DNA from 2 places in the Microbacterium sp. NPDC058345 genome. Region 2 is predicted to be linked to the other one. Evidence: predicted binding sites of a transcription regulator. Region 2 holds the regulator's gene; the other holds the start of a gene.
What was found. Region 2 encodes HrcA, which represses chaperone genes, less so after heat shock. Its sites were predicted from a motif close to TTNGCACTCGNNNNNNNCGAGTGCNAA; they were not measured.
Positions count from the first base shown of each region.

Region 1: a site for HrcA is predicted at 7,653-7,679, ahead of groES (co-chaperone GroES). Genes of this name have one in related genera too.

Region 1 is NZ_JBHXIG010000001.1:379,881-395,135, forward strand. Features, by position in the region: gene ACFWH5_RS01935 (LuxR C-terminal-related transcriptional regulator) at 1-634, shown strand, start outside; gene ACFWH5_RS01940 (IniB N-terminal domain-containing protein) at 765-1,631, shown strand; gene ACFWH5_RS01945 (dynamin family protein) at 2,095-3,720, opposite strand; gene ACFWH5_RS01950 (dynamin family protein) at 3,720-5,594, opposite strand; gene ACFWH5_RS01955 (hypothetical protein) at 5,623-5,850, opposite strand; gene ACFWH5_RS01960 (hypothetical protein) at 5,945-7,063, opposite strand; gene groES (co-chaperone GroES) at 7,271-7,567, opposite strand; gene ACFWH5_RS01970 (SAM-dependent methyltransferase) at 7,795-8,991, shown strand; gene ACFWH5_RS01975 (hypothetical protein) at 8,992-10,134, opposite strand; gene ACFWH5_RS01980 (hypothetical protein) at 10,146-11,252, opposite strand; gene ACFWH5_RS01985 (hypothetical protein) at 11,256-11,696, opposite strand; gene tsaD (tRNA (adenosine(37)-N6)-threonylcarbamoyltransferase complex transferase subunit TsaD) at 11,693-12,781, opposite strand; gene rimI (ribosomal protein S18-alanine N-acetyltransferase) at 12,778-13,359, opposite strand; gene tsaB (tRNA (adenosine(37)-N6)-threonylcarbamoyltransferase complex dimerization subunit type 1 TsaB) at 13,356-13,943, opposite strand; gene ACFWH5_RS02005 (hypothetical protein) at 14,055-14,585, opposite strand; gene tsaE (tRNA (adenosine(37)-N6)-threonylcarbamoyltransferase complex ATPase subunit type 1 TsaE) at 14,716-15,195, opposite strand; gene alr (alanine racemase) at 15,192-15,255, opposite strand, start outside.
Region 2 is NZ_JBHXIG010000002.1:569,516-584,770, forward strand. Features, by position in the region: gene ACFWH5_RS10415 (HIT domain-containing protein) at 1-179, opposite strand, end outside; gene ACFWH5_RS10420 (16S rRNA (uracil(1498)-N(3))-methyltransferase) at 222-950, opposite strand; gene dnaJ (molecular chaperone DnaJ) at 977-2,083, opposite strand; gene hrcA (heat-inducible transcriptional repressor HrcA) at 2,126-3,169, opposite strand; gene ACFWH5_RS10435 (endonuclease domain-containing protein) at 3,407-4,330, shown strand; gene hemW (radical SAM family heme chaperone HemW) at 4,434-5,654, opposite strand; gene ACFWH5_RS10445 (DUF1990 family protein) at 5,654-6,304, opposite strand; gene lepA (translation elongation factor 4) at 6,374-8,224, opposite strand; gene ACFWH5_RS10455 (ABC transporter permease) at 8,487-9,470, shown strand; gene ACFWH5_RS10460 (ABC transporter permease) at 9,472-10,404, shown strand; gene ACFWH5_RS10465 (dipeptide ABC transporter ATP-binding protein) at 10,401-12,335, shown strand; gene ACFWH5_RS10470 (ABC transporter family substrate-binding protein) at 12,488-14,206, shown strand; gene ACFWH5_RS10475 (alpha/beta fold hydrolase) at 14,295-15,017, shown strand; gene ACFWH5_RS10480 (MFS transporter) at 14,968-15,255, opposite strand, start outside.

The sequences.
Region 1 (15,255 bases), on a different contig from region 2:
AGACCCTCCGGTCTGGGCGGCGCACATGCACTGGGCGGGCATCCAGCAGGGCATCCTGCTGAGCCGGCCCGACCGGCTCGCCCCGCACGCGAAGGCGCTCGTCGCCATCGCTCCGCGCAGCCGCGTCGCCGCCATGATGGCGAAAGCCGGGCGCGTGTGGACCGATGTGCTGGCCGGGTCGGTCGACGCTGACGCCATCATGGGCGCGGCCGCCGGTCTCGCCACCGTCGGCCTGATGTGGGATGCCGCGCGGCTGGCCGGTCACGGCGCCGCCCGCACGGACGACCGGCGGGTGGCTGCTCAGCTTCTCGCCTGCGCCCGCGAGCTGCACCCCAATGACGGTACGCGCCGGCCGGCTCCCGCCACCGACGAGGACGTGCAGCACGCGACCCAGGCACCGCCGCAGGAGGTGCTCAGCGAGCGTGAGATCGAGGTGGCGCGCCTCGTGCTGCAGGGCAAGACGTACGCCGAGATCGGCCAGTCGATCTTCATCTCACCGCGCACGGCGGAGCATCACATCGCGCACATCCGGCGCCGCCTCGGTGCCACCTCGCGCTCCGAGGTGCTCGCCCGGCTTCGGCTTCTGCTCGGTGAGAACGGGGTGAGCACGGGGGGTCCGGAGGAATCCCCGTGAACCCCCTATGCGGTATCGGGCAATCCCCCGATGCCCTCGCGCGAGCGTCGCGGTTACGATCCGATACAGCGGTTCTCCCGGCTGCTGGGGCAGTGTCGCCGGGTTACCGAGGAGTTGAAGGGGACTTCTGATGACATCACCGGTTGAGACCATCGCGGATGCGCTGATCGCGTTCATTCTGAGTCTCCTGAGGGATCCCGATGCCGCGGAGGATTTCGCCTCCGCACCGCAGGGCATGCTCGCCGCCAACGGCTTGGAGGGCGTGTGCATGGCCGACGTCGCGTCGATCAGACCCGTCCTCGTGGACCACCCGACGGTGGTGCGTCACGACAACCCGCCGCCGCCCCCTCCCGGCGACGACGGCGACGACGGTGCCGTCAGGGAGATCGTCCGGATGATCCAGCAGTACACCACCGTGGATGCCCGTTCGACGATCCTCGACCAGTCCGTCAATCAGAACATCTGGACGGAGGGCGGGGACGTCACCCAGCTCTTCGACCAGGACGCCGTCGTCGCGTCCGGCGACGGCTCGCTCGCCGCAGGCGACGATGCCGCGGTGGTGGACTCCGATGTGGATGTCACGATCGGCGACGTCGCGATCGGCAACGAGACCAACGACGGCAGCTTCAACCAGACCGGCGACGGCAGCTTCAACCAGGACGGCGAGGACACCGACGAGATCGAGTCCGCCGACGACGCCGAGACAGACGGTCAGACGGCGGATGCCACCGAAGGGGCCGGCGATGCCGTCTCGGACGAGACGCCCGCAGAGGCCGCCGACACGGCGACCGCCGCTCTCGACCAGGTGGTCGACACGGCGGCGGGGGCCGCTCAGCCCGCGCCGGCCTCGGCTCCCCCGGCACCCGCCGATGTCCCGGAGCCCGCCGATCTGCTCGAGGGCGACATGACCTCGGGCGGAGGCGATTCGTACGAGGCCGACGCGTCGAGCGCCGCCATGGACGACCAGCCGCTCGACGTGCCGCTCGAGGATGACTGACACGCCGCGCCACACGCACCCGCCGGTCCCGCCCCCCTCATCTGATGGGACCGGCGGGTCGGTTCCACCGTACGGCGCACGCGAGCTGCCCGCACGGCCGCCGCTGGTGAACCCGAACGCAGCTCCGGTGCTGGTGAAGGCGACTCCTCCGTTCTCGATCCGCATGGCCCAGTTCCTGTGGATCGTCAGCTTCGCGGTCGGCGGCTTCACGACGGTGTACCTGTTCGTGATCCGTCAGGAGCTGCTGCCACTGATCACCGACGTCGCGAAGACGGTGGCCGAGGGGCGCAGCGACGAGGTGTACGAATCGGCGGCGGACATCGTCTTCTGGGTCGTGTTCGCGACCGTGGTGGCGGTGCTGTTCATCCAGATCGCGCTGCTCGTGTCGTTCATGGGCAGGCGACCTCAGATCCGGTGGTGGCAGCTGCTCACCCTCGGCATCCTCGCGGTGCTGGTCGTGCTCTCACCGGAATGGGTGGCGCTGGGCGCGAGCGGCGCGCCACTGCAGCCGCTTCTTGCTGTGCAGGCCGGGCTGGTGCTCCTCGCCCTGCTCTGCAGCATCCTGCCCAAGGCCATCGCCTGGTCCGCCCGGCGCTTCGACGTGCGGCGCGGACCGCAGGGGTCGGGTGGCTCCGACTTCTGAGGCGATCTCGGCGAGGCTGCGCAGCACCGCCTGATAGACGGCGAGAGCCGCCCGCTCCGCGACCGGCGATGCGCTGAGCGCACGCCAGCGATCGATCTCGGTGGTCACCCGTTCGGCCACGTCGCTGCCGGCGGCAGCGGCCGGAAGGCCCAGCCGGGCGGTCGGCTCGATGCCCGACGCGCCGAGGATCCGCGCGGCGTCGACGGCATCATCCGCGGCGACCGGAAGCCCGTGCGCGCGCGCCTCGGCGAGCAGCGACAGCTCACGGAGCATGTGGGCGGATGCGGCGAAGCGCTCGATGCCGGCACGGATGCGGTCGGTCCCGTCCCGCGGACGGTCGCGCAGCAGCCGCTGCACCTGCAGCACGACACCGCGCGCCTTCAGGATCTCGGCGCGCGGCTGGAACTGGGCCTGCACGAACTCCTGCAGCTGGATCAGCCCGCTCTGCTGCACCAGCGCTTCGGACAGCTCCGAGGAGCTCGCCACGCCGTCGCGGATGAGCGCGGTCGCCAGACGCACGCCGAAGATGCCGAACCGGGCGAGCAGTGCCTCACGGACGGCGACGCTGAGACCGGTGACGGCGCTGTCCCGGGTGAACCGGTCGGCCGAGACCAGAAGCCTCTCCCGTTCCGCGCGCTCGATCCCCGCCAGCTCACGGAACGCGATGTACTCGCTCTCGCGCAGGGTGCGCGCGCCCTCGGCGAGCAGTCCGGCGACCGGCACGACGCCCAGGGCCAGCGTCGCCAGATCCCCGTCGCGTTCGTAGCGCTGCGCCACCCGCCGGGCGGAGAGCAGCGAGTCGATGCGCCCGGAGCCGACCTCGTCGGATCGGGAGAGCACCGCGACAGCGCAGATGCTCTGCGCGACGCCGGCGGCGGTGTCGCGGAACGCCTCGAGGAATTTCACATCCGACCCGTGCAGATGACGCATCAGGTACACCACGGCGTCCGCCGAGGACGGCGCGTCCTCCGGGGTGAGGAACCGCGTCGTGGCGGCCGAGGTGTCGGCCGAGATCGACGCGATCCCCGGGGTGTCGATGAGGATGAGCGACGACAGCCCGTCCAGCGGCCATTCCACGTCGATCCACTCGATCTCCTCGGCCGTGCGCCCGCCGAGGTCGAACACGAGCAGCCCGGTGTCGCGCCGGATCGGCATCCGTGCCACGCCACCGTCGCGCAGATGCATGGTGATGCGCGGCGTCGGCGAGTAGCGGTACCAGGTGACGATGCGGGTGCACTCGGCAGTGTCCGTCGCGGCGATCCGCTCGCCGAGCAGCGCATTCAGCAGCGTCGACTTGCCCGCCTTCACCATTCCTGCGATAGCGAGCCGGAGGGGCTCATGCAGGCGCACGTCGAGCTGATCGATCAGGGCGATCGCCTCTCGATCGTCGGCGTACACGGTGCGGGTCGTGCGCAGCAGATCCTCGGTGTCGGAGAGCACCGACATCAGCGAACCGCCCGCTCGCCGATCGCGGGCACCGGCGGTGCTCCCGCGCCGAGGGTGCGCGACGGCGCGGGCGGCAGCGGCGGAATCGCCCGGCGCACCCGTTCGAGCTCGTCGATCCTCTGCTTCAGCACGACGACGCGCTGGTCGCGTGTGGCGGTGAAACCGGTCGCCGCCTGCCTGGCACGCTGCAGCGCCTCGGACAGTGAGCTGTGCAGCTCCTCGGCGAGCGAGCCGAAGTGGTCTCTTGCGGAGCGCTGCACCACGCGGAGCCGGTCCTTGAGCTGCTTGCCGACCTGGAAGGTGACCTCGTCGATGTAGCGTCGCACGATGATCTTCGCCTCCTGCTGGCGGCGGTTCAGCCTGTTGCCCATGTCCTCGCGGTAGGCCCGGCGTCCCACCAGCACGCCCGCCAGCAGCGAGAGCGGGTTGACCAGCGCCAGGCCGATCAGCCCGGTCGCGAGACCCACCATGAGCACGCCTCCGTACGACCCGCGCACTCCGATGTAGATCTTCTCGGCGGCGCCGAGCTGACCGTCGTCCAGGCCGGCGATCTCGTCGATCGGATCGAGCACGCCGCGGATGTCCGAGACGTCGACGACTGGGATCTCCGACTCGTCCTGGCTGAACAGGTCGGCCACCTCCTCCGACAGCCAGCGCGAGCGTTCGTCGGTCCACACGAAGGTCTCTGAGACGGCCGCGGTGACGCGCTGGTCCAGCCACTCCCGGAACTGATCCCAGATCGGCCCCGGGTCGCCGTCGTCGATCGCCCGTTCGGCTTCGCGCTGCACCTTGCGGAGCCGGTCACGCACGTCGTACTCCATGTCGGCGACGAGATCCGCGATGCCGTCGGTGAGGGTGACCTGCCACCGCGCGGAGCGTCCGCGGAACTCATCCGCCTTGGCCTTGGCCGCCTCGAGCTCCGCGATCATGCGCGGCGTGTCCGACGGGTTCAGCAGTGCGTTCAGTTCGGCGCGCAGCGACATCTCCAGCTGGTCGACGACGGAGGTCAGTTCGTGCACGGCACCGCGTTCATGGATGATCTCCGCGCGGCCCAGCACCTCGCGGCGCAGGTGCGCGACGAGCGCCGGAAAGCCGGACTCGTCGTTGAGGGTGCGGTCCTGCACTTCCGCGGCGAGCAGGCGCAGGTCACTCGACACCGAGAAGATGGGCACATCGTCGGCGTCGCCGAGGTGGGCGCGGTCGATCTCCTCGATGCGACGCCATTCGGGATAGAGATCGGTCTTGGCGAGCACGGCGGCGACGTTCGGCGAGATGCGCATCGCGTGCCGCAGGAACTGCACCTCGGGCTCCGTGTACTCCTGGGACGCATCCGAGACCAGCAGCACCGCGTGCGCCGAGGAGAGCGCGGCCAGCGTGGCCAGCGAGTTCGACGACTCCAGCCCGCCGACGCCGGGCGAATCGATGAGCTTCAGTCCGCCGCGGAGGATCTCCCGAGGCAGCAGCACCTCGGCGGAGAGGATGCCGCGCTCGTTACCGGGGTTGCCGCGCTCGGAGACGTAGTCGGCCAGGTTCTCGAGGGGGATCTGGCGCCGCTGCGGTTCGGCGGCACCGGGAACCCGCTCCAGCACCCAGGCGGAGGGCTGCTCGGCATAGCCGACGGTGGTGGCGACGCTCGTCGCCACGTCGTCGTCGACGGGGCACGCCGGCGCGTTGACGAGCGCGTTGATGAGCTTGCTCTTGCCCTGCTTGAACTCCCCGACGACGATCACCCGCACCGCGGGGTCGATCAGCCTCTCCCGAGTGGAGGCGAGGCGAGTGGCCAGGTCGTTCCTGCCGGCGGACGCGGCGAGATCGCCGACGTCATGAATGACGTCGACGATCTTCGCCTCCCCCGTGGTGCGATGTTCCTGCACGGATCCCCTTCTTCCGTCTCGGACCGGATCAGCCGAACAACTCAGGGCCGCTGGGCAGGTCGCCGGGCGATGCATCGTTCGCCTGGACATCGCCTCCCCAGATCGCATCCACGTCCAGGTTCCAGTCCGATTCATCGATGTCGGCGATCTCCTGAGTGAACGCGTCGGTGGTGAACGGGTCGATGAGCCCCGCGTCTCCCCAGATCGCAGGATCGAGCTCGTCACCGCCCGGTCGGGTTTCCCAGTCCTCGGACATCGCGTCACCTCCCAGAGGTGCTCAGGAGTCTAGTGGTGCGCCCGGTCGTCCACCAGAGGCGGACGACCGGGCGGGTCAGCGACTTCTCAGCGGCTCAGAAGTCGAGCTCGTTGGCGTCCCCGAAGGGGCTGCCGACGTTGGAGTTGTCGACGTCGACATCGAGGTCGGGGTTGCTCGAGTTGTCCTGGAAGGAGTCATCCACCGACCAGTTGTCCGAGTTGTCCGTCATCGAGTTGTCCTGGAAGGAGTCGTTCACCGACCAGTTGTCCGAGTAGTCGGTCATCGAGTTGTCGGAGTTGTCCGAGTTGTCGGAGTTGTCCGAGTTGTCCTGGAACGAGTCGTTGATCGACCAGTTGTCCGAGAAGTCCTCGTTGAACGAGTCAGTGTTCCAGGTGTTTCCGATGGAGACGTCTCCGACCGTGACGGTCGTCGAGGTGTTGTCGATCGAGACGTCGCGACCGGCAGCGATGGAGCTGTCTCCCGAGGCGATGTTGCTGCTCTGGGCGAAGCCCTGGGTCACGTCTCCGCCCGTCACGGCGCCACCCGACCCGTCCCCGCCGTTCGACCCGGAGGAGGACCCGGTGGAGATGGTCTGGTTCACCGACTGATCGTTCAGCGTGGTGCGCGCGTCGATGTGGAAGGTGCCTGCGCCGGCCATGGCCGCCATGCCACCGCCGCCCGAGCCGAGGTTCATGTCGCCGAACCCGGAGTTGTACTGACGCACGCCGGTGGTCACCGAGTTGTCGTACAACGTGTTGTACGAGTCGGTCACCGAGTGGTCGGAGTTGTCCCGCCAGGAGTGGTCGGAGTTGTCCGAGTTGTCGTTGTTCGAGTCGTTGGTGGAGTTGTCCGAGTTGTCGGAGTTGTCGTTGTACGAGTCGTTCGTCGAGTTGTCGGAGTTGTCCGAGTTGTCGGAGTTGTCCGAGTTGTCGGAGTTGTCCGAGTTGTCGGAGTTGTCGGAGTTGTCCGAGTTGTCGGAGTTGTCCGAGTTGTCCGAGTTGTCGGAGTTGTCCGAGTTGTCGGAGTTGTCCGAGTTGTCGGAGTTGTCCGAGTTGTCGGAGTTGTCCGTCATCGAGTTGTCGGAGTTGTCCGAGTTGTCGGAGTTGTCCGAGTTGTCGGAGTTGTCCGAGTTGTCCGAGCTGTCGTTGCCCGAGTTCGCGATCCCCAGATTCCACTGAGCACCGAGGACATTGACGTTGTCGTCAAGAGCCATGATCCGTTTCCCTTCGTCATGAGTGCCGAGTGGCGCCTAAGACGAGTGTGCTTCCTGCCGTCCCCGCCGGCATCGGGGGGCACCCCGAGGGTTGCGGGGCCGGTCGGGGGGTTCTGGGGGTGGGGGCTGGAATCCGATAGGGGGCGACACGACGAAGGGCCCGGATGCCGCAGCATCCGGACCCTTCGAGGACCTGGCGTCAGAGCGTCAGCGGACGACGACCGCGAGGACGTCGCGAGCCGACAGCACGAGGTACTCCTCGGCGCCGAACTTCACCTCGGTGCCGCCGTACTTGCTGTAGAGCACGCGGTCGCCGACGGCGACGTCGAGCGGAACGCGGTTGCCGTTGTCGTCGATGCGGCCGGGGCCCACGGCCACGACCTCGCCCTCCTGGGGCTTCTCCTTCGCGGTGTCCGGGATGACCAGACCGCTGGCGGTGGTCTGCTCGGCCTCGACCTGCTGGATGACGATGCGGTCCTCGAGCGGCTTGATGGAAACCGACACGGTGTACCTCTTCTTTCTTGACGGAGATCAGAAGACTGGTTAGCACTCTCATGCCGAGGGTGCTAACTCCAGTCTATGCCGACCGCTGGCACTCACGCAATGCGAGTGCCAGCTCCGCGCGTGGCGGCGCTCGGGTGGCGCCGCTGGTCGCCTCGCGAAGGCGGATGCGGCGAATCGCGCCTCCCCAGCGCATCGGATGCCGCCGAACCCGCGCATAGGCTGGTGCGATGGAGATCTCCGAGCTCGCCGCGCTGCTCACCCGTGAGGGTCTGGCGCTGCTCGACGAGGTCGGAACCGTCGCATCCCCCGCCGAGGTCGCTCGCACCGTGTCCCGGCTGCGCGCCGCCGGCCATTCGCCCGACCTCGTCTCGGCCGTGGTCGGACAGGCGAGCCTGAGAGCGCGGGCCGAAGCCAAGTTCGGCGACTTCGCGCAGCGGATGCTGTTCACCCGCGCCGGTCTCGAACAGGCCACCCGGCTGAGCGTCGCCACACTGCACGCCGTGCGGATGCGGCAGGCCGGGATGACCGCCGTCTCAGACCTGGGCTGCGGCATCGCTGGCGACAGCCTGGCCTTCGCCGGCGCGGGGCTCGAGGTAGAGGCTGTCGACGCCGATGAGGTGACGGCCGCGATCGCCGCCTACAACCTGGCGCCGTTCGGCGACAGCGCATCCGTGCGACAGGGGCGGGCGGAGGACTCCCTTCCCGTGCACCGCGGCGACACCCATGCGATCTGGCTCGACCCGGCCCGGCGCACCGCCGGGCACAGCGAGACGCGCCGCACCGCGGCATCCGACTGGTCGCCGTCTCTGGACTGGAGCTTCGAGGCCGCCCGCCGGCACCCTGCGGGCATCAAGCTGGGACCGGGACTGGATCGCGACCTGATCCCCGGCGACGTCGAGGCGCAGTGGGTGAGCGTCGACGGCAGCGTCGTCGAACTCGTGCTGTGGAGCGGGGCGCTGGCGCGCGAGGGCGTGCGGCGCGCGGCACTGGTGATGCGCGACGGCGATTCCCACGAGCTGACGGCGCCGGCGGATGCCGAAGATGCGCCGGTGCGTGAACTGGGTGCGTTCCTGCACGAACCCGACGGCGCGGTGATTCGCGCCCGGTTGATCGGCGAGGCGGGGCGGATGCTGGATGCCGGGATGCTCGACCCGCAGATCGCGTACCTCACCGGAGACAACGCCGTGACGAGTCCGTTCGTGCAGTCGTTCCGGGTGCGTGAGACGATGCCCGCGCATGTGAAGACGATCAACGCCGCACTGCGCGCGAACGACGTCGGCCGGCTGGAGATCAAGAAGCGCGGTATGGACGTCGACCCCGCCGCCTTCCGCAAGAAGCTGAACCTGCGCGGATCCGCCCAGGCGACCCTGATCCTCGCCCGCACCGCGGCGGGCAGGGTGGCGATCCTCGCCGATCGGGTCTGATCAGCCGATCTCACCGGTGGTGTCGTCGACCGTGGCGCAGTATCCCGTGTCGACGTCGCAGGTGATCGAGGCCGCCTGGCGGATGACCGTCAGCAGCGGGCCGCGCGGCGAGTGCCACCGCAGGCTGTAGCTGACCTCGGGCAGGGCCAGCACCAAGGGATCCTGCGCATCGAGCCCGCCGCACCCGCGCGCGGTGTCGTGGGTCACCGGGTCGACCACCAGCAGGCAGGCGTCGCCATCCGCGGTCAGCCACACCGGGGTGTCGTCGTCGTAGCCGACGATCTGCAGCTGATTCGCGTCGACGCCGGCGTCGACGAGCACCTCCGCCAGCACCACCTCGCCTTCGGAGAATCGGTCCCGCCAGCTGCCGTCGGACGCCATCCGCTGGATGACGGTGACCGGCTCGCCCGAGATGCCCTGAAGCACGGATGCGGTGAGGTACACCAGTTCGCCGTCGACCGACACCTGCATCTGCGCGCCCGCTCCGCCACCCCAGCTCTCGATCTGCTCGCGCGTGTAGCAGTCGCCTGCGGACTTCTCGCCGAAGCGCAGCACGATGCACTCGCGGGCGCCATCGTCGCGCGTCGCCGACCAGACCGACGCCCCGTGCTTCGCACCGGCGAACCGCACCGACCCGGGGTCGTACTCGCCGGATGTCTCGATCTGGGTGAACTGCTCCCGCTGCTCGGCCGTCATCGCCGGCGCCGCATCGGCCGGGCGGATCGGCAGCAGCCAGCCGCCGGCGAAGCCGAGGAGGGCGGCCGCCACCACGGCGAGGGTCAGCAGCAACCGGCCGCGACGTCCGCCGCGCGAGTCGCCCGTCTGCCGGGTGATGGTCGGTTCGAGGGCCGGCTCCTTGGCCGGTTCGAGGGCCGGCTCGGGGATCGGCTCGAGCGCCGGTCCGAGAGCCGCTTCCTTCCGCGCGGGCTCCGCCTCCGGTTCCGGGCTGTACACCGGATCCGGGTTGTACGCCGGATGCGGCGGCTCGCTCTGCCGCCGCGAGTCCGGCGGCGCGGCCGGCGCGTGGCGGCGCGCGTCGAGCTCACGCAGCTCGGCGACCTCTGCCGCCGTCAGCGCGTCACCGGGCGCGAAGGCGCGGCGCTGCAGCTCGCGCCGTCGCGCGGCATCCGTCTCGTCCAGCATCCGTCACCCCCTCACTGCACGGCTGTCGTGCCGCCCTCGGCGTGACGGACGATCGTCAGATCGTACCCGCGGGTCGGCGAGGCATGCACGCTGTACGTCACATCGGGCATCTCGAGCTCGAGGGTCGGCTCCGAGGCGTACATCAGCGCGCCGCAGTGCTCGGCGAACCCGTCCGTCTGCTCCACGAGCAGGCAGGTGCGGTCGGCCTCGTACAGCCAGACGGGGATGTCGCCGTCGTAGCCCACGATCTGCAGGAATTGACCGTCGAAGCCGGATTCGACGAACATCTCGGCCGTCGCGAGTTCGCGCTCGTCGTACTGCGACCGCCAGTCCCACGAGTCCGCCGAGCTCTGACGCTGCACGATCACCCGGCGCTCACCGGTCACGTCTTCGATGAACGTCGCCCAGAGCATGTACTCGTCGTCGCCGTCGTTGTACGAGAGGGTCGTCTGGGGTCCGTAGTAATAGGCCTCTTCCATCTGCTCCGGCAGGACGCATCCGGTCTTCTCGTCCTCGTCGTGGGTGAGGATGAGGCAGTCCGTGGTCGAGCCGTCCTTCGTCGCCTGCCACACGTTCACGCCGTACTTGTCGCCGAGCAGCCGCACCGAGCCGGGATCGTACGTGCCCGAAGCCTCGATCCGCGCCCAGATGTCCTGCTGCTCGTCGCTCATCGCCGACCCGCCGTCGCCGCGCGCGAACGCCAGCCATCCGCCGCCGAAGCCGAGCAGGATCGCCAGGGCAGCCACGAGCGGCAGCAGCCAGCGGCGGCGGGACGGCGCCGGGGTCTCGGTCGCCGGCGCGTTCGTGTGCTCACTCGCCGCGGTGTCCGCGGCCGGCGCTCCGGCGAGCGGAGCAGTCGTCACCTGCGGCGGCGCGGGCAGCGGATGCTCCTCACGCGCGTGCGCGGATTCCGCGGTGGCATCCGGCGCAGGCTGTGCGACTTCCGGCGCGACCGGCGCGACCGGCTCCGGCGCACGCACCTCGGCCGCGGCGACCGCCAAGCTGCGGCTGTCGAGCGCATGCAGTTCAGCGGCTTCAGCCCGCGTCAGAGCACCGCCGGGCGCGTACGCCCGCCGCTGAAGCTCACGTCGTCGTGCGGCATCCGCGGCATCCAGCATCCGTCACCCCATGGTCTCGAACTGCATGGCGGCCCAGATCAGCCACCCCGCACTGAACAGCGTCGCCACGATCCCCAGCACCAGCGCCCAGATGGCCACCTCACGGTTCTCCACCGGGCGACGCAGCGACATGGTCGCCGCGATGACCGCGACGATCGCCACCGGGATGCCCCACCCGACGAACATCGAGGTGGCCAACGCGACGATCGCGGCGAACAGGGCCCAGGGAGCGAGCTTGGCGTCGTCGGCCGGCTCGGGGACCGCGGGCGCCCACCCCGTGTCGGCGAACGCATCGACGTCGGCGATCGGCCCGGTGGCGACCGGCTCCACACTGACCGGCCCGGTCGGAAGCTTGCCGTACCCCTTCGCGGCGCCGGGCAGCGACGCCGACCCCTGAGGCTTCTCGACCTCGGGGGTGGGACCTTCGATGCGCGGGTCGGTCATGCCGGACTCACCTGGATCTCGGTCACCGGCAGCGTCGAGTCCGCGCCGAAGGCGAGCGTCGACGGTGCGCGCCCGCTCGCGATCAGCTCCGCGGCGAGGCCGGCGATCATCGCACCGTTGTCGGTGCACAGCGACAGCGGCGGGATGCGGACGGTCACGCCGGCGGCCGCAGCACGCTCTGTCGCCACCTCGCGCAGCCGTCGGTTGGCGATGACGCCGCCGCCGAGCAGCAGGCGGGGCACGCCGCGGTCGGCGCAGGCGGCGAGCGCCTTGGTGACCAGCACGTCGACGACCGCCTCCCGGAAACCGGCCGCGACGTCGGCGACGGGGATCTGCTCGCCGTTCGCCTCGGCGCGCTCCACCCAGCGGGCGACCGCCGTCTTCAGGCCCGAGAACGAGAAGTCGTAGCGGTGCGCGGCCATGTCGGAGGCCTTCGACAGTCCGCGCGGAAAGCGGATCGCCTTCGGGTCTCCCCCGATCGCCGCCCTGTCGATCTGCGGCCCGCCGGGATACGGCAGACCGAGGATGCGCGCCACCTTGTCGAAGGCCTCCCCCGCCGCGTCGTCGACCGTCTCACCGAGCAGCTCGACGTCGGTGGTGAGGTCGCGCACGTGCAGCAGCGAGGTGTGACCGCCGCTCACCAGAAGCGCGATCGTCGGATACTCGAGCGGACCGGCGTCCGCCCGGTCCGGCGCAGCGGGCGAATCCGGCATCGAGAGGATGTCGGCGGCGATGTGCCCGACCAGATGGTTCACCGCGTACAGCGGCTTGCCCAGCGAGACGGCCAGGCCCTTGGCCGCTCCGACGCCGACCATCAGGGCCCCGGCGAGCCCCGGACCGCTCGTCACGGCCACGGCGTCCAGCTCGTCCAGGCTGACTCGGGCCTCGGCGAGGGCACGGTCGATCGACGGCTGCAGCGCTTCGAGGTGCGCACGGGCCGCGACCTCGGGGACCACGCCGCCGTAGCGGGCGTGCTCATCCATGCTCGAGGCGATCGTGTTCGACAGCAGCGTGCGGCCGCGCACGATGCCGATGCCGGTCTCGTCGCAGCTCGTCTCGATGCCGAGCACCAGGGGTCCGATCATGTGCGTCCCTCCCGTGCGGCATCGTCTTCGCGCGATTCGACGGAGATCGCACGCTCTGCAGGATCGACCTGCGGATCCTCTCCTGCAGGTCGTGCATTCTCCTGCGCGGCGGGAGGCTTCCCGGCGTTCCAGGTGCGCAGGTCGAGCCGCATCACGACCGCGTCGACGTCGTCGGGCTGGTAGTAGCGCGGGCGCCGGCCGAGCTCGGCGAAGCCCTCCGAGTTGTACAGCCTCTCGGCGACCGGGTTGTCGGCGCGCACCTCGAGGAACAGCTCCTTCGCTTTCCGGGCGACGGCCTCGGCGATCAGCGCGCGCAGCAGCGCGCGGCCGCGGCCTCGGCCGCGGAAGGAGGCGTCCAGGGCGATGGTCTGGATGTCGGCATCCGCCCCGCCGCGCAGCGCCCGCAGCCCGCCGTAGCCGACGATCCGGTCGTCGTCCTCGTCGACCAGGTAGAACGTGTGGGCGCTGGTGAGCTCGGTGCCCATGGTCGCCTCGCTCCACGCGTCGGTGGGAAAGCTGCGACGCTCGAGGTCCATGATCGCCGGCAGGTCGGCGACGGTCGCGGGGCGAAGGCTCATGCGCTCACCCGCTTCGGTGCCCCGGGCTGCACGACGTCCGGCGAGCGCAGGTACAGCGGTTCTGCATCCGCGAGCACCCGGCCGGCGGTGATCGCGGCCTGCCCGACGCGAGCGAGCGCGGCGGCCGACAGCTCGGCGGCCTCGATCACGGGCGCCTCCAGTTCGGCGCCGTGCTTCTCGAGGCGGGTGGGTGCGATGAGATTCGGGATGCCGTCGGCATCCGTCCCGTCGAAGACGCTCACCGCGATCTCGCGGCGTCGCGCATCGGTGACGACGGCGAAGGGTCCCTGTGCGGCCGTGTCGAACGCGATCGCGTAGTGGCTCGGCACGGGAACCACGGGGATGCCGCGGCCCAGCGCGAAGGCCCGGGCGGCAGAGATGCCGATCCGCAGGCCGGTGAACGGGCCAGGGCCCATGCCCGCAACGACATGGGTGATGCCGGGGCGTGCGACGCGGGCGAGCAGATCGCCGATCACCTCGGCATGTCCGAGCGGGTCGGGGGTCGACGCCTCCGCGACCGTGCGCCCGTCGGCATCGATGACGGCGACGGCCGTGCCCAGAGAGGTGTCGACGGCGAGGATCACCTCTCCAGGTTAGTCGTGGTCGGTCGCGGTGACGGCGTCGGGCTCACGCGAAAACGCCGCGACGCGGGCGGTGGCTGAGATCCGTCAGCGACCGCCCGTGCCGATGCGGTCTCAGGGGGCCGGCGTGTACGGCGTGTAGAACGTCGGCTCACCCGCCAGCACCATCGGCGTTCCGTCGTCGGCGACGATGGAGATGAGCTCCGACGTGCCCTGCGTGGTCTCGGTCGTGTCGGTGTAATCGAACAGGAAGTCGAGCTGGGAACCGGCGGGCACCGTGACCGGCACGCCAAGGTAGCGACCGAGGATCCTTCTGTTCTCCAGAGCTCGCTGACCCCGGTACACACTGCCATTGACGACGATGGGCTGAAGCGAGGAGAAGGGGTAGGGCCAGAGCGCGATGCGGATCGAGACGGTCCCGTCGAAGTCCGCATCGCCGTTGTTGAAGATCGTGAACCCGGCTGTGCCCGCGGGGTTCCCCTCGCCCCCTGGCGTCACCGAATACCACAGCCCTTCCACCGGGGGTGTGACCGATGCGGCGGCGAAAGGCACGGCGGTCGCCGCGGCGACGACGGGCACACTCCAAGCTGCTGCGCGGGTGAAGGTGCGTCGGCTGATGCCGGGTGACTGCTGTTCCTGCTCCATCGGGGGCTCCTCTGCGATTTGGGATACCAGATTATCGGTGGCGTCACGGGGTACAAATTCACCCACCGCACTGATCATCTGCGTCACCCGAAACCGGACGGAGGCCGGCGACGGACCGCCCAGAGCGCTCTCAGCGCTGCACGCGGGCGATGGTCACGAATCGCGGGGCGTCGGCGTCGAGGTCCTCATCCGCCACGTCGGCGCCGCCGACCGGGCGTTCGAGCTCGATGTCCCACCAATCGTCGGCGACGGCATCCGCCATCGGCCTGCCCCACTCGATCACGACCACCGAACGGGCGAAATCGATGTCCAGATCGTCGAGCTCGGCGGCCGACCCGAGCCGGTACGCGTCGACGTGCACCAGGGGGGCGCCGCCCACGAGCGACGGGTGCGTGCGAGCGATCACGAACGTCGGGCTCTGCACCGGACCGCGTACGCCCAGCCCCTCGGCGATGCCGCGCGTGAACGTGGTCTTGCCGGCACCGAGCGGACCGGTCAGGACGAGCAGATCGCCGGCGCGCAGCTCGGCGCCGATGCGATGCCCGAGCTGCTGCATGGCATCCGCGGTGGCGATCTCGTGCCGGCCGGTCAGCTCGTCGAGGGCGCTCACGACATCGTCCGCCGCGGCACGCGCGCCCCGATGCGGGTGACGATCTCATAGTTGATGGTG
Region 2 (15,255 bases):
GGGTCGCCCTCGGCGAGCTCGGTGACGTCGCGGTACTGCTCCGTCTTGGGGATGACGAGCGCGTGCAGCGGCGCCTGCGGGTCGATGTCGCGCACCGCGAACACCCGGTCGGTGTCGGCGAGGATCTCGCCGGGGATCTCCCCGTTCAGGATGCGGGTGAAGATCGAGGGTTCCGTCATGGCGTTCAGTCTACTGACCGGCCGGCGCCGCGGGTCGGGCGGTCACCAGCGGCCGAGCATGGTCGACAGCACGGCGATCGCGGCGGGTCCGGCCGTCGAGGTGCGCAGCACGGTGTCGCCGAGGCGCACGCGTTCGGCGCCGGCCGTCTCGAGGCGCTCCAGCTCCTCGGGGGCGATGCCGCCCTCGGGACCGACGACGAGCACGATGTCCCGGTGGTCGGGACGGATGCTCGACAGCCGCGTCTCGGTCCAGGGGTCGAGCACCAGCAGCCGTGCGTCGGGCGCGCGCTTCGCGAGCTGCGCCGTCGATTCGACGGCGGTGACGTCGGGAATCCACGCGCGGTGCGCCTGCTTGGCGGCCTCGCGCACGATCGCCGACCAGCGCTCACGCCCCTTCCCCGCCTTCGCCCCCTCCCAGCGGGAGACGCTGCGGGCCGCCTGCCACGGCACGATCTCGTCGACGCCCAGCTCGCAGGCCGCCTGCACGGCGAGCTCGTCGCGGTCACCTTTCGCGAGCGCCTGCGCCAGGGTGATGCGCGCCACGGGTGCGTCCTGCGTCGAGCGGCGGGAGATGCGCACCGTGACCTGCGACGCCGAGACGTCCTCGACGGCGCCCTCCAGCCAGACGCCCGCTCCGTCGCCGATCGTCACGCTCTCGCCGACCCGCACCCGCCGCACGACGGCGGCGTGCTTGGCCTCGGCTCCGGTGAGCGTGATCAGCTCGCCGGCATCCGCACCGGAGCAGGTCGGGACGATGAAGTGCAGGGCCATGGGGCTCCGATCCGCGTGCGCGTGGGTCAGTGGCTGCGGAAGCGGTCGCGCAGCTTCGAGAACAGTCCCTGCTGGAACTGGGCGAGCTTGGGCGCCGGCGCCTTGGTCTTCTTCGCGAAGTCCTCGATGAGTTTGCGCTGCGCCGAATCCAGCCGGGTGGGCGTCAGCACCTGCACGCCGACCCGCAGATCACCGCGTTGCGACCCGCGCAAGGGTGTGATGCCCCGGCCGCCGATGGTGAGCACGTCGCCCGATTGAACGCCGGCGCGCAGCTCCAGATCGACCGTGCCGTCCAGGCCGTCGATCGTGGTCGTGGTGCCGAGGATCGCGTCGGTCATCGACACCTCGAGCGTCGCCAGCAGGTCGTCGCCCTCGCGGCTGAAGACCGGGTGCGGGGCGACGGTGACCTCGACGTACAGGTCGCCGTTCGGGCCGCCGGCCCTGCCCACCTCACCCGAGCCGGGAAGCTGCAGGCGCAGACCGGTCTCGACGCCGGCGGGGATGTCGAGCGAGACGGCGCGACGCGAGCGCACCCGTCCCTGCCCGGCGCACGTGCCGCACGGGTACGGGATGGTCGTACCGTAGCCTTCGCAGGTGCCGCACGGCTGAGTGGTGACCACGTTGCCCAGCAGGCTGCGCACCTGTCGCTGCACGTGCCCGCTGCCGCCGCACACGTCGCAGGTGACCGGCGCGGTGCCCTCCTGACAGCAGCTGCCCTTGCAGGTCTCGCACAGCACTGCCGTGTCGACCTCGATGTCACGGTGCACGCCGAACACGACGTCGCCGAGGTCGAGGGTGATGCGCACCAGGGCGTCCTGCCCTCGTTCGCGCCGCGACCGGGGTCGCGCTCCCCTGCCGCCGCCGGAGGCGCCGAAGAACGTCTCGAAGATGTCGCCGAAACCGCCGAAACCGCCGAAGCCGCCGTCCTCGCCACCGCCCATGTCGTAGCGGCGTCGTGACTCGTCGTCGCTGAGCACGTCGTACGCGTGCGTGACCAGCTTGAAGCGCTCCGCGGCGTCGTCTCCCGGATTCACATCCGGGTGCAGCTGTCGTGCCAGTCTGCGGTAGGCCTTCTTGATCTCATCCTGCGTGGCGTCGCGAGACACCCCGAGAACCTCATAATGGTCCGCCACGATCACCTTTCTGCGTGTGCGTGCTGCTGTGTGCCGTCCGCGTCAGCGGCCGGCCTCGTCGTCCTCGAGCATCCGCGACAGGTAGCGGGCGACGGCCCGTGCCGCTGCGAGATTGCTCGGATAGTCCATGCGCGTGGGACCCATCACCCCGACGCGCGCGGTGCCGCCGGGGGCGGCGTAGTTGCTCGCGACGATCGACGCCTCGCCGAGCCCGAAGGGCGCGTTCTCGGTGCCGATGCTGGTCGCGAGGCCATGCTCGTCGGTGACCATCTCACCCATCAGCCGCAGCAGGGTCACCTGCTCCTCGATGGCCTCGAGCAGCGGGTGGATGCTGCCGCGGAAGTCCTGCTCGCGGCGCGCCAGGGTCGCCGCACCCGCCATGACCAGCCGCTCCTGACGGAACTCGGCCAGTTCCTCGGCGATCACCGCGGCGAGCGACACGAGCGCGGGATGCAGACGCGCGGCCGGCGATCCTGCCTCGGGCCGGCCGAGCGAGGTCATCCGGTCGGCGGCATCGCTCACCGCGCGACCGGTGATCAGGGCGGACAGGCGAGCGCGCAGCACGGCCACGTCCTCGTCATCGACCTCGATGGGCAGCGGCGAGATGCGCTGCGACACCCCGCCGGCGTCGGTGACCAGCACCACGAGCAGCCGATTCGGGGCCAGGGCGACCAGCTCCACATGCGTGATGCTCGCCCGTGCGAAGGACGGGTACTGCGCGAGCGCGACCTGCCCGGTGAGCTGGGTGAGCACGCGCACGGTGCGGGCCATCAGGTCGTCGAGGTCGCTGGGGTCGGCGAGGAATGTCTCGATGGCGCTGCGTTGCGCGGCCGAGAGCGGCCGCAGCTGCGCCAGGTGGTTCACGAAGAGCCGGTACCCCTTGTCGGTGGGCACGCGCCCCGACGAGGTGTGCGGAGCGGTGATGAGCTCCTCATCCTCGAGCAGCGCCATGTCGTTGCGGATGGTGGCCGCCGACACCCCGAAGGCGTGCCGCTCCACGATCGACTTGCTGCCGACCGGCTCGTGGGACTCGACGTAGTCCTGCACGATCGCGCGGAGGACCTGCAGTCCTCGTTCCGTGACCATGTTCCCCTCCCGCTGGCACTCCGACGTTCTGAGTGCCAATTCTACTCCGGACTGCCTGTACCGAGCCCAACACCCTTGCACGCGGGGCGTCGATGCGTCTCAGGCGAGATCAGAAACGCCTGTCGGGAGCCGGTCCGGGAAGCGTTTCTGATCCGCTTCGGCGAAGCGGCGGTGAAGGTTGTCCACAGCCGGGCCTGGATCGGCGCGCGCAGTCCGCCGAACCGGGAACATGTCAGGATGCGACACCGGGTACCACTGCCCGCCAGACTGGGCGAGAGCTTCCTCATGCGGGATGCCGCGCGCGCGGGCGTGCGGCGAGGGCGAGCGGATGCCGCCGACCTGCATCGTCCCTTCCACGGCGTGCGCAGTCTCGCCGCACCGGCCTGCTTCACCGAGCAGGTCGCCGCCTATCGACCACGAATGAGCCCCGACCAGTATCTCGTCGGCGTGTCGGCTGCGCGCGCCTGGGGTCTTCCGCTCGCTCGGTCCTGGTCCCCCGCCGAGCCGATCGAGATCGGCGTGCCCACTCAATTGAGTCCACCACGCACCGCAGGCGTGCGCGGACGGCGACTGCACCGCGACAGGGTCCGGATCCACCGCTCGCGCGGCGTCCGCATCGCCGATCCGGTCGCGACCTGCTTCAGCCTCGCGCCTACTCTCACACGCGATGAAGCGGTGACGATCCTCGATGCCCTGGTGACGTCGTCCTTCAACTACCCCGGTCTGGGACCGGGGCGCCCGCTGAGCTCACTCGACGAGATCCGGGAGCGGCTGGCCCAGTGGGGGCGGTTCCCGGGGTCCGGAGTCATCCGCGCTGCACTGCCGTCAGTGCGCGAAGGAGTCGAGTCTCCGAAGGAGACCGAGACCCGGCTTGCGCTGGTCTCCGCGCGGCTGCCCGAGCCGGTCGTGCAGCACGACGTCTTCGATGGCGGGCGGTTCGTCGCCCGCGCCGACCTCGCCTATCCGCAGCTGCGCATCGCCATCGAGTACGAAGGCGACGGGCACCGCACGGACAAAGACCAGTGGCGGACGGACATCCGTCGCCAGCGTGAACTGGAGGATCTCGGCTGGATCGTCATCCGGCTCACGGCTGACGATCTCACACACGGCCGTGACGCCTTCCTGAGCCGCGTGCGTCGGGCCATCTCCGCGCGCTCCTGATCGCACTCGGGCCGGCGGAGATCAGAAACGCCGCTCCGCGGGCGATCGCAGCAGCGTTTCTGATCCGGGCTGGGGCCGGCGGCGCTCAGGCCGGGCGCGGCGATCAGCCCGTGAGCGCCCGCACGACCGCGTCGGCGAGCAGCCGTCCGCGCAGGGTGAGCCGCACCCGGCGCTCACGCAGCGCGGCCGCGGCGTCGACGAGGCCGTCGGATATGAGACCCGCGACGCGGTCGCGACGCTCCTCGGCGATCTCGTCGATCGCCAGCCCTTCGACCAGGCGGCTCTGCAGCAGCACCCGCTCGAGCATGCGCGCCTCGGCATCGGGGCGTTCCCGTCCGGCCGCCGGGGAATCCCCCGCGTCGAGACGCTGAGCGTAGGCGGCCGGGTGCTTCACGTTCCACCAGCGCAGCCCGGCGACATGACTGTGGGCTCCTGGGCCGAAGCCCCACCAGTCCGAGCCTCGCCAGTAGGCGAGGTTGTGCAGCGAGCGGTTCCGGTCGCTGCGCGCCCAGTTGCTGACCTCGTACCATCCGAAGCCCGCGGCCGCCAGGCGCTCATCGGCGGTCTCGTACATGTCGGCCTGCAGATCGTCATCGGGCGCGGGCACCTCGCCCCGGCGGATCTGGCGCGCGAGCTTCGTGCCGTCCTCGATGATCAGCGCATAGGCGGAGACGTGGTCGGGTTCCAGGGCCAGCGCGGCGTCCAGCGAGCGCTCCCAGTCGGCGAGCGTCTCCCCCGGTGCGCCGTAGATGAGATCGACGCTGACATCGAGGCCCGCCTGGCGTGCCGCATGCACGGCCGTGCTGACGTTCTCCGGCCGGTGCGTGCGGTCGAGAGCCGCGAGCACGTGCGGCACCGCGGACTGCATCCCGATGGACATGCGGGTGACCCCCGCGTCGGCGAGCGTCCGCACCACCTCGGGCGTGACGGTGTCGGGGTTCGCCTCGACGGTCACCTCGGCGCCGGGACGGATGCCGAAGGCCGCGGCGACGCCGTCCAGCATCCGCCCGAGATCACCGGCCGGAAGCAGCGTCGGCGTGCCGCCGCCGAAGAAGACGGTGTCGAGGGGACGCAGCGCGTCCGCCTCGGACAGCACCTCTCGTGCGAGAGAGACTTCGCGCAGCAGCGTCGACGCGTAGTCCTCCTGCTTCGCGCCGCGCAGCTCTCCGGACGTGTAGGTGTTGAAGTCGCAGTATCCGCAGCGTACCCGGCAGAACGGCACGTGCAGGTAGGCGGAGAACGGCGTGGCGCCGTCCGGTCTCAGATCGGCGGGCAGGCGTCCGTCGGCGGGCGCCGGGTCGCCCAGCGGCAGAGGACCCGCCATCAGATCGGCGTCGCGTACAGCGGCGAGATGGCCCGCAGATACAGCGCGAAGAGCTCACGACGACGACGCTTCACCAGCCCCGGCAGACGGTACAGCAGCGACACCGGTGCGTCGAAGGCGCGCACGGTGAACCACACCTCATCGGTGTCCTCGCGCCAGTCGATGTCGAACGACTCCTCGCCGCTCACGACCGAACCGCCGATCGTGCCGAGCACGAAGCCCACACGGCGGCGCTCCTCGGTCACCGAGATGACGCGCAGCTCGGCATCCGCACGCATGCCCTTCGCCCTGCCGCGCAGCTTCAAAGTCATGCCCGGCGCGACGAAGGGCGTGCCCTCGGCGTCGAAACGCTGCTCGACCTGGGTGCGGTTGGGGGCGATCGGCGCACCCTCGGCGTCGAAGCTGACGCCTGTGTACGCCGTACCGGATGCCGGTCGCACATCCGTGAGCTCGAGACCGGCCGCCCGCTGAGCCGTCCACGACAGCAGCGCGTCACCGGCACTGCGGAACCGCTCCTCGCCGCTGCCGATGCGCCAGGACTCCTCGGCAGGGATGCTGCGCTCCGGCGGATACTGCATCAGATCGGGGGCGTGCGTCGCCCCGACCGCGGCATAGTCCACCGTGCCTTCTCGGAATGTCCCGCGACGCATGGGCTCCAGCCTACGTGAGGTGCCTGGACAGCGGCTCATCACCCGCAGCATCCGAGGATGCCGCGGTGATCACTTCTTGTCCTTGCCCTCGACATCGCCGGAGAGCGCGGCGATGAACGCCTCCTGCGGCACCTCGACGCGGCCGACCATCTTCATGCGCTTCTTGCCCTCCTTCTGCTTCTCGAGCAGCTTGCGCTTGCGGCTGATGTCACCGCCGTAGCACTTGGCGAGCACGTCCTTGCGGATCGCGCGGATCGTCTCCCTGGCGATGATGCGCGCGCCGATCGCAGCCTGGATGGGCACCTCGAACTGCTGCCGAGGGATGAGCTTGCGCAGCCGTTCGGCCATCATCGTGCCGTAGCTGTACGCCTTGTCGCGGTGCACGATCGAACTGAACGCGTCGACCTTCTCGCCCTGCAGCAGGATGTCCACCTTGACGAGATCGGCCTCCTGCTGACCGGAGGGCTCATAGTCCAGCGAGGCGTAGCCCTGCGTCTTGGACTTCAGCTGATCGAAGAAGTCGAACACGATCTCACCGAGCGGCATGTCGTAACGCAGCTCGACCCGCTCCTCGGAGAAGTACTCCATGCCGAGCAGCGAGCCGCGCCGCGACTGGCACAGCTCCATCACCGTGCCGACGTAGTCCTTCGGCAGCAGGATCGCCGCCTTCACCATCGGCTCCGACACCGACGCCACCCTGCCGTCGGGGTACTCGCTGGGATTCGTGACCGTCACGGTCTCCCCCGTGTCGGTCGCGACCTCGTAGATGACGCTCGGGGCGGTGGTGATGAGATCGAGGCCGAACTCGCGCGAGAGGCGCTCGGTGATGATCTCCAGATGCAGCAGGCCGAGGAAGCCGCAGCGGAAGCCGAACCCGAGCGCCACCGACGTCTCGGGTTCGTACTGCAGCGATGCGTCGGACAGCTTGAGCTTGTCGAGCGCCTCGCGAAGCTCGGCGTAGTCGCTGCCGTCGATCGGGTAGATGCCCGAGAACACCATCGGCTTCGGATCGGTGTAGCCGGCGAGGGCTTCGGATGCCGCACCGCGCGCGGTCGTGACCGTGTCGCCCACCTTCGACTGACGCACGTCCTTCACGCCGGTGATGAGGTAGCCGACCTCGCCGACGCCGAGGCCCTTGGTGGGGATCGGCTCGGGGCTCGAGACGCCGATCTCGAGCAGGTCGTGCGTCGCCTTGGTCGACATCATCTGGATGCGCTCGCGCGGCGCCAGCTTGCCGTCCACCATGCGCACATAGGTGACCACGCCCCGGTACGCGTCGTACACCGAGTCGAAGATCATGGCTCGCGCGGGCGCCTCGGGGTCGCCGACCGGCGCGGGGATCTCGCTGACGAGACGGTCGAGCAGGTCCTCGACGCCGACGCCGGTCTTGCCCGAGACGCGCAGCACGTCCTCCGGACGCCCGCCGATGAGGTCGGCGAGCTCCTTGGCGAACTTCTCGGGATCGGCGGCGGGCAGATCGATCTTGTTGAGCACCGGGATGATCGTGAGGTCGTTCTCGAGCGCCAGATACAGGTTGGCGAGCGTCTGCGCCTCGATGCCCTGCGCGGCGTCGACGAGCAGAATGGCACCCTCGCAGGCCGCCAGCGACCGCGAGACCTCATAGGTGAAGTCGACGTGACCCGGCGTGTCGATCATGTTCAGCGCGAACGTCTCGCCCTCGATCTGCCACGGCATCCGCACGGCCTGACTCTTGATGGTGATGCCGCGCTCGCGCTCGATGTCCATCCGGTCGAGGTACTGGGCGCGCATGTCGCGGTCGGAGACCACGCCGGTGATCTGCAGCATCCGGTCGGCGAGGGTCGACTTGCCGTGATCGATGTGAGCGATGATGCAGAAATTGCGGATCTGCGTGGCGGGTGTCGCGGCAGGCGACAGCGGAGTGAGAGCGCGGGGAGACATGTGGTCCTTGGATGTCCGAAAGGGTTCTGACGATTCTACGTTCAGGGTGCCCGGATCCCTCATTCGCACCGAGCGGTGATAGTCTCGCGAAGTTGCCCTGACGGATCCGGTGGAACCGGATGCCGCGAGCGACAGGACTCCGTCACAGCCCGAGTGCGGAGCGGATGTGCGTAACCCCGGGGATGATGCTTGAATTGCATCCCGACCCAGCGTTGCGTCGGCAGATCCCGCGCGCGGCTGTAGAAGAGAAAGAATCACCACCTTGATCAAGTATCTCGTGCGCCGGACACTCGGCTGGCTGCTCATGATCGTGGTCGCGACCAACATCACGTACTTCCTGGCCTGGTCCTTCCTCGATCCCCGCAGCAACTACGTGGCAAGAAGGCCCCCGCTCAGCCCGGAGCAGATCGAGAATCTGCTCGGCCCGCGCAATCTCAGCGACAGCACGCCGCTGATCGAGCGGTGGTGGAACTGGTTCACCGGCATCCTGCTGCGCTGGGACTGGGGCGTCAGCCCGACCGGCGGATCGGTCAACGAGCAGATCGGCTTCCGCATGTGGGTGAGCGCCGAGCTCGTCCTCGGCGCGACCGTCATCATGACGGTGCTCGGCATCGCGATCGGCGTGTACACGGCGTCGCGTCAGTACAAGGTGGGCGACCGCATCTGGCAGGGCATCTCGATCATCACGATGAACATCAACATCATCGTCGCGGGCCTGGCCGTCGTGATCCTCGCGATCAACTTCAACAACTGGGTCGGAGAGCGGGTCTTCTACGTCACCGGCTCCTCGAGCGAAGGCGTGACCGGGTTCTTCCCCGTCGTCATCGACACCCTGCAGCATCTGATCCTGCCCACGATCGCCCTGGTCCTCACCGGCTACGCGGCGACGCACTTCCTGCAGCGCTCGCTGCTGCTCGACAACATCAAGGCCGATTACGTGCGCACCGCGCGGGCCAAGGGCCTCACCAAGCAGCAGGCGATCCGCCGCCACGCGCTGCGCACCGCCCTCATCCCCGTGTCCACGCAGGTCGCCTTCGCCATCCCCGGCATCTTCACCGGCGCCATCCTGACCGAGACGATCTTCGCCTGGCAGGGCATGGGCCGGTACTTCCTGACCACCATCAACGGTAACGACGTGCACGGCGTCGTCGCCGTCGCGGCCTTCGGCGCCGTGCTGACCGCGATCGGCGCCCTGCTCGCCGACATCGCCGTCGTGGTCCTCGACCCGCGAGTGAGGGTGAGCTGACATGAGCACCGAGATGATCGATTCCCAGGTCCAGCCGCCGGTCGGCCCGGACACCACCGCCGAACGCATCCCCAGCAAGCAGCTCTCCAAGTGGACGCTGTACACCCGGCGCTTCATGCGCAACAAGCCCGCCGTCGTCGGCGTCGTCATCTTCGTCCTGATGGTGCTGTACTCCATCATCGTGCCGCTGATCTCGCCGTACACGATCGAGGACATGGACTTCCTGAACCTCAGCACCGGCCCCTCGGCCGAGCACTGGTTCGGCACGGACGCCTCCGGTCACGACACCTGGACCCAGACCGCCGTCGGTCTGCAGCGCTCGCTGATGATCGCCGTGACGGTGTCGGTAGGCGTCACCGTGCTGTCTGCGATCGTCGGCGCCGCCGCGGCGTACTTCCGCGGCCGGGTCGAGCGCTTCACGCTGCTGGTCATCCATTTCCTGATGGTCATCCCCACCTTCCTGATCCTCGCCCTGGTCTCGAACAACGCGGGCGGCGACTGGCGGGTGATCGCACTGGCGATGATCTTCATCGCCTGGTTCTTCCCCGCGCGTGTGATCTGGACGATGGCGCTTTCGCTGCGCGAACGCGAGTACGTCGACGCCGCCCGGTACATGGGCGTGAGCGGCATGCGCATCGTGATGCGCCACCTGGTGCCCAACATCGGCTCCCTGCTGGTCATCAACTTCACCCTCGGCGTCGTGAGCGCGGTGATGACCGAGACCGGTCTGTCGTTCATCGGCTTCGGCGTCAAGATCCCCGACGTCTCGCTGGGATCGCTGATCGGCATCGGCGCGGCGAGCGTGACCAGCGCTCCCTGGCTGTTCTACTTCCCCGCTCTCGCCCTCACGCTGCTGACCGTGTCGATGGCGCTCATCGCCGACGGCCTGCGCGACGCGCTCGATCCCACTTCGGCGGCGGGAGGCCGCGCATGACCCCCAACACTGTTCTCTCCGTCCGCGACCTCACCGTCAGCTTCCCGTCCGAGGCGGGCCGTGTCGACGCCGTCCGCGGCGTCTCCTTCGATCTCGAGGCGGGGAAGACCCTCGGCATCGTCGGCGAGTCGGGTTCGGGCAAGTCCGTCACGTCGCTGGCGATCATGGGCCTGCTCGACGACAGCGCCAAGGTCACCGGCTCCGTGCAGTTCAACGGCCAGGAGCTGCTCGGCAAGACCGACAAGCAGATGTCGATGATCCGCGGCAACGGCATGGCCATGGTGTTCCAGGATCCGCTCACCTCGCTGACGCCGGTCTTCACGATCGGCGATCAGCTGGTCGAGGCGCTGACCGTGCACCGCAGCATCTCCAAGCAGGAGGCGTGGGAACGCGCCGTCGAGCTGCTCACCCTCGTCGGCATCACCAGCCCCGAGAAGCGGATGAAGTCGTTCCCGCACGAGTTCTCGGGCGGCATGCGCCAGCGCGTGGTGATCGCGATCGCCATGGCGAACAACCCCAAGCTGATCATCTGCGACGAGCCCACCACCGCGCTCGATGTCACGATCCAGGCGCAGATCCTCGACCTCATCGAGAAGGCGCAGCACGAGACCGGCGCCGCGGTGATCATGATCACCCATGACATGGGTGTCGTCGCCCGCACGGCGGACGACGTGATGGTGATGTACGCGGGCAAGCCCGTCGAGCACGCACCGGCCCACGAGCTGTTCCACCGAACGCGGATGCCGTACTCGATCGGCCTGCTGGGAGCCATCCCGCGCGTGGACAAGGCCGAGAAGGAACCCCTGACGCCGATCAAGGGCAACCCGCCGCTGCTGATCGACCTGCCGGACGCCTGCCCGTTCGCCGCCCGCTGCCCCATCGCGATCGATGCGTGCGTGCGGCGCGAGCCCGACCTCGCCCCGGTCGCCACCGGCAGCGGCCAGCCGCACACGGCCGCGTGCATCCGTGCTGATGAGATCGACGACGCCGGGTTCATCGGCGGGCTGCCGGTGTACCCCGTGCTGCCTGTGCCCGAGAGCGAGCTGACCCGGATGCCTCGCGAGCAGCGGCCGGTCACCCTCGAGGTGCAGAACATGACCAAGACCTTCCCGCTGCTCAAGGGCGCGCTGTTCAAGCGCAAGGTCGGCGAGGTCCACGCGGTCAAGGGCATCAGCTTCGACGTGCGCGAAGGCGAGACGATGGCCATCGTCGGCGAGTCCGGCAGCGGCAAGACGACGACCCTGCTGCAGATCATGGACTTCGCGAAGCAGGAGCACGGCGACATCATCATCGCCGGCACCAGCGTCAACACGCTCGACGACCGGAAGCTCGAGCGCACGCTGCGCCGCGACATCCAGATCGTCTTCCAGGACCCGATGGGCGCCCTCGACCCGCGCATGACGGTGACCGACATCATCGCCGAGCCGCTGTTCGCGATCGGCACCCCGAAGGACGAGGCGTTCGCCCGCGTCGAGGAGCTGATGGACCTGGTGGGTCTGAATCCCGCGCACCGCGACCGGTTCCCCGGCGCGTTCTCGGGCGGGCAGCGTCAGCGCATCGGCATCGCCCGTGCCTTGTCGACGAACCCCAAGGTCGTCGTCCTCGACGAGCCGGTCTCGGCGCTCGACGTGTCGATCCAGGCGGGTGTGATCAACCTGCTCGACGAACTGAAGGTCAAGCTCGGGCTCTCGTACCTGTTCGTGGCCCACGACCTCTCCGTCGTGCGCCACATCGCCGACCGCGTGGCGGTGATGTACCTCGGCGAGTTCGTCGAGCACGGGCCCGTCGACGAGGTCTTCGACGATCCGAAGCATCCGTACACGCAGGCGCTGCTCTCGGCGATCCCGGTTCCCGACCCCGACATCGAGCGCACGCGTCAGCGCGTGGTGTTCGATGCCGAGACCATGAGCACGCGGCCCGCCACCGTCTGATCGCCAGGGGAGGCCGTGCGCGCGGCCTCGGAGCGATCACCGTCGATCACCGTCCGATAACAGTTAGTCACGATTCACTCACGTGCGCCGCTCACGTGGTCACGCGAGAACTATCCTCCCCTTATGACACGCCGAAAGGCGAAAGGAGCACCATGAAGCAGTACAAGCTGATGGGAGCGCTGGCACTCACCGGCGCTTTCGCACTCGCTCTGAGCGGGTGCGCAGCCAACACCGGCGGCGACAACGGTGACGGCGGCGACAACGGCGACGGCGCCAAGGAAGTCGAGCAGGCGGACTACAACCCCCAGCCCCGCGAGAACCTCAAGGAAGGCGGCACCGCCAACTTCCCGATCAACGAGATCCCCGAGCAGCTGAACGCGTTCCACGGTGACGGCAGCGCCGACACCTCGCGCGTGGCCGCGTGGTACATGCCGCAGATCCTGCTGCAGGAGCCGGACGGCACGCCCTACAAGCACGACGCGTACCTCGACGAGTGGAAGATCGACACGGTCGACGGCAACACCCAGATCACCTTCACCTTCACGGAGGAGGCGACCTGGAACGACGGCACCCCGATGGACTGGACCGCCATCGACGCCACCTGGAAGGCCAACCGCTCGAACGACGAGGGCTTCGTGCCGAACGCCATCGACGGCTACAAGGAGATCGCGTCGGTCGAGCAGGGCGACACCCCCAAGACCGCCATCGTCACCTTCGACGGCGAGTTCGCCTGGCCGCAGATGCCGTTCCTCACCGGCGTCATCCACCCGAAGCTCGCCGAGAGCCCCGAGGTGTTCAACACCGCGATGATCGACAACCCGCACCCCGAGTGGGGTGCCGGCCCGTACACGATCGACGAGTTCGACGCGAACACCGACTTCGTGTCGTTCAAGCCGAACGACAAGTGGTGGGGCGACAAGCCGCTGCTCGAGAAGGTCACCTTCAAGGGCATGGACGCGCAGGCTTCGATCAACGCGTTCAAGAACGGCGAGATCGACACCGTCGGCGTCGGCACCAAGGACCGCCTCGCGCAGGTCGCCGACATGAAGGACATCGAGATCTACCGGGCGATGCAGACCGCCAACACCCTGCTCGAGGTCGACGCCGAGAAGCCGCAGTTCGCCGACGTCAAGGTTCGTGAGGCGTTCTTCAAGGCCGTCAACATCGACCAGCAGAAGAAGATCGCCTGGAACGGCCTGGACTACGACGAGGAGCCGGCCGGTTCCTTCACGCTGTTCAACTTCCAGCCGGGCTACACCAACGCGCTCGCCGAGGCGGGCTGGGAGTACGACCCCGAGGCCGCCAACGCGCTGCTCGACGAGGCCGGCTGGGAGGCCGGCGCTGACGGCGTCCGCGAGAAGGACGGCGTGAAGCTCTCGGCCACGTACCCGATCTTCAGCGACGACCCGACCCAGGCCGCGCTCGCGCAGTCGCTGCAGGCGTCGCTCAAGGAGGTCGGCATCGAGGTCAAGGTCGATGTGCGTCCGTCGAACAAGTTCGCCGAGGACTACAACAACAAGAACTGGGACATCATGAGCCTGCGGTTCACCTCGTCCGACCCGTTCGGCGCGGCGTGGTTCTTCCAGCTCTACGGTCAGGACCAGGGTCTGAACCTCTCGGGTGTTCAGAACGAGGAGACCGACCAGCGCATCCACGATGAGGTCGAGTCGATCAAGGACCCGGTCAAGCAGACCGAGGCCGCGATGAAGCTCGAGGCAGAGATCTTCCAGGAGTGGGGCCTGATCCCGCTCTACAACGGTCCGTCGATCTCCGCTGCCAAGGCGGGTCTGGCCAACCTGACCCCCGAGCCCTACGTGGGTCTCGACCTGTTCGGTGTCCAGCCCGTCGAGAACGTGGGCTGGGAGAAGTAATCCCTGACGGGTCGCTGCGCTTCGGCACAGCATCCTGAGTGCGGGGCCGGTGGTTCGTCCACCGGCCCCGCTTTCGTATGCTGAAGGGGTGACGCCTCAGGTCGTACTCGTGCACGGCATCCGCACCTCCGCGACGATGTGGCGCGCGCAGCTCGCGTGGTTGAAACAGCACGGCATCCCGGCGCACGCCGTGGACCTCCCGGGGCACGGCACCCGCATGGCCGAGCCGTTCACCATCGAGGCGGCGTTCCGCACGATCGACGAGGCGGTCCGCGATGCCGCCGAGCGCGGTCCCGTTCTCCTCGTCGGTCACTCGATGGGCGGGCTGCTCTCGCTGGAGTACACCGGCGCCGAGGAGCCGCCGCCGGTGGCCGCTCTGGTCGCCGCATCCTGCACCGCACTCCCCCGTGGTGCGGCGCTGTCGACCTATCGCGCCTTCGCCGGTGCGTTCGACCGACTGCCCGATCGTGGGCTGTGGCTCACCGAGCGCGTGCTGGCCGCGACCATCCCCCTCGAGACGCGAGGAGACTTCGCCGCCGGCGGGTACGCCCTCGACGCGCAGTCGGTGGTGCTGCGCAGCCTGTCCTCACTCGACCTGGCGGCGGCCGTGCGCCGCATCCGCGTGCCGCTGTGGTTCGTGAACGGCCAGTTCGACCAGCTGCGCGCCCACGAGTCGCTGTTCCGGCGGCTCGCACCGCATGCCGAGCTGATCGTGGTGCCGCGCACATCGCACCTCGTCACCGCGATGCGCCCGAAGGTGTTCAACGCGGTGCTGCGCCTGGCGCTGGCTGTCGTGCGACAGCGGTCATGAGCCCGCCGACGAGCGACAGCACGGCGGCCGCCGCGAAGACCAGCCAGAATCCACCCACCAGGGCGACGAGCCCCGCACCGAGCACCGGGCCGATGACCTGACCGAGCGCGGCCGTCGCGTTGACGATGCCGAGATCGCGGGCGTGATCCTGCCCGTCGGGCAGCAGGTCGGTGGCGAAGGCGAGGCCGACCGTCGAGAACGCGCCGTAGCCGACGCCCATCAGGGCGGCGGCGACCAG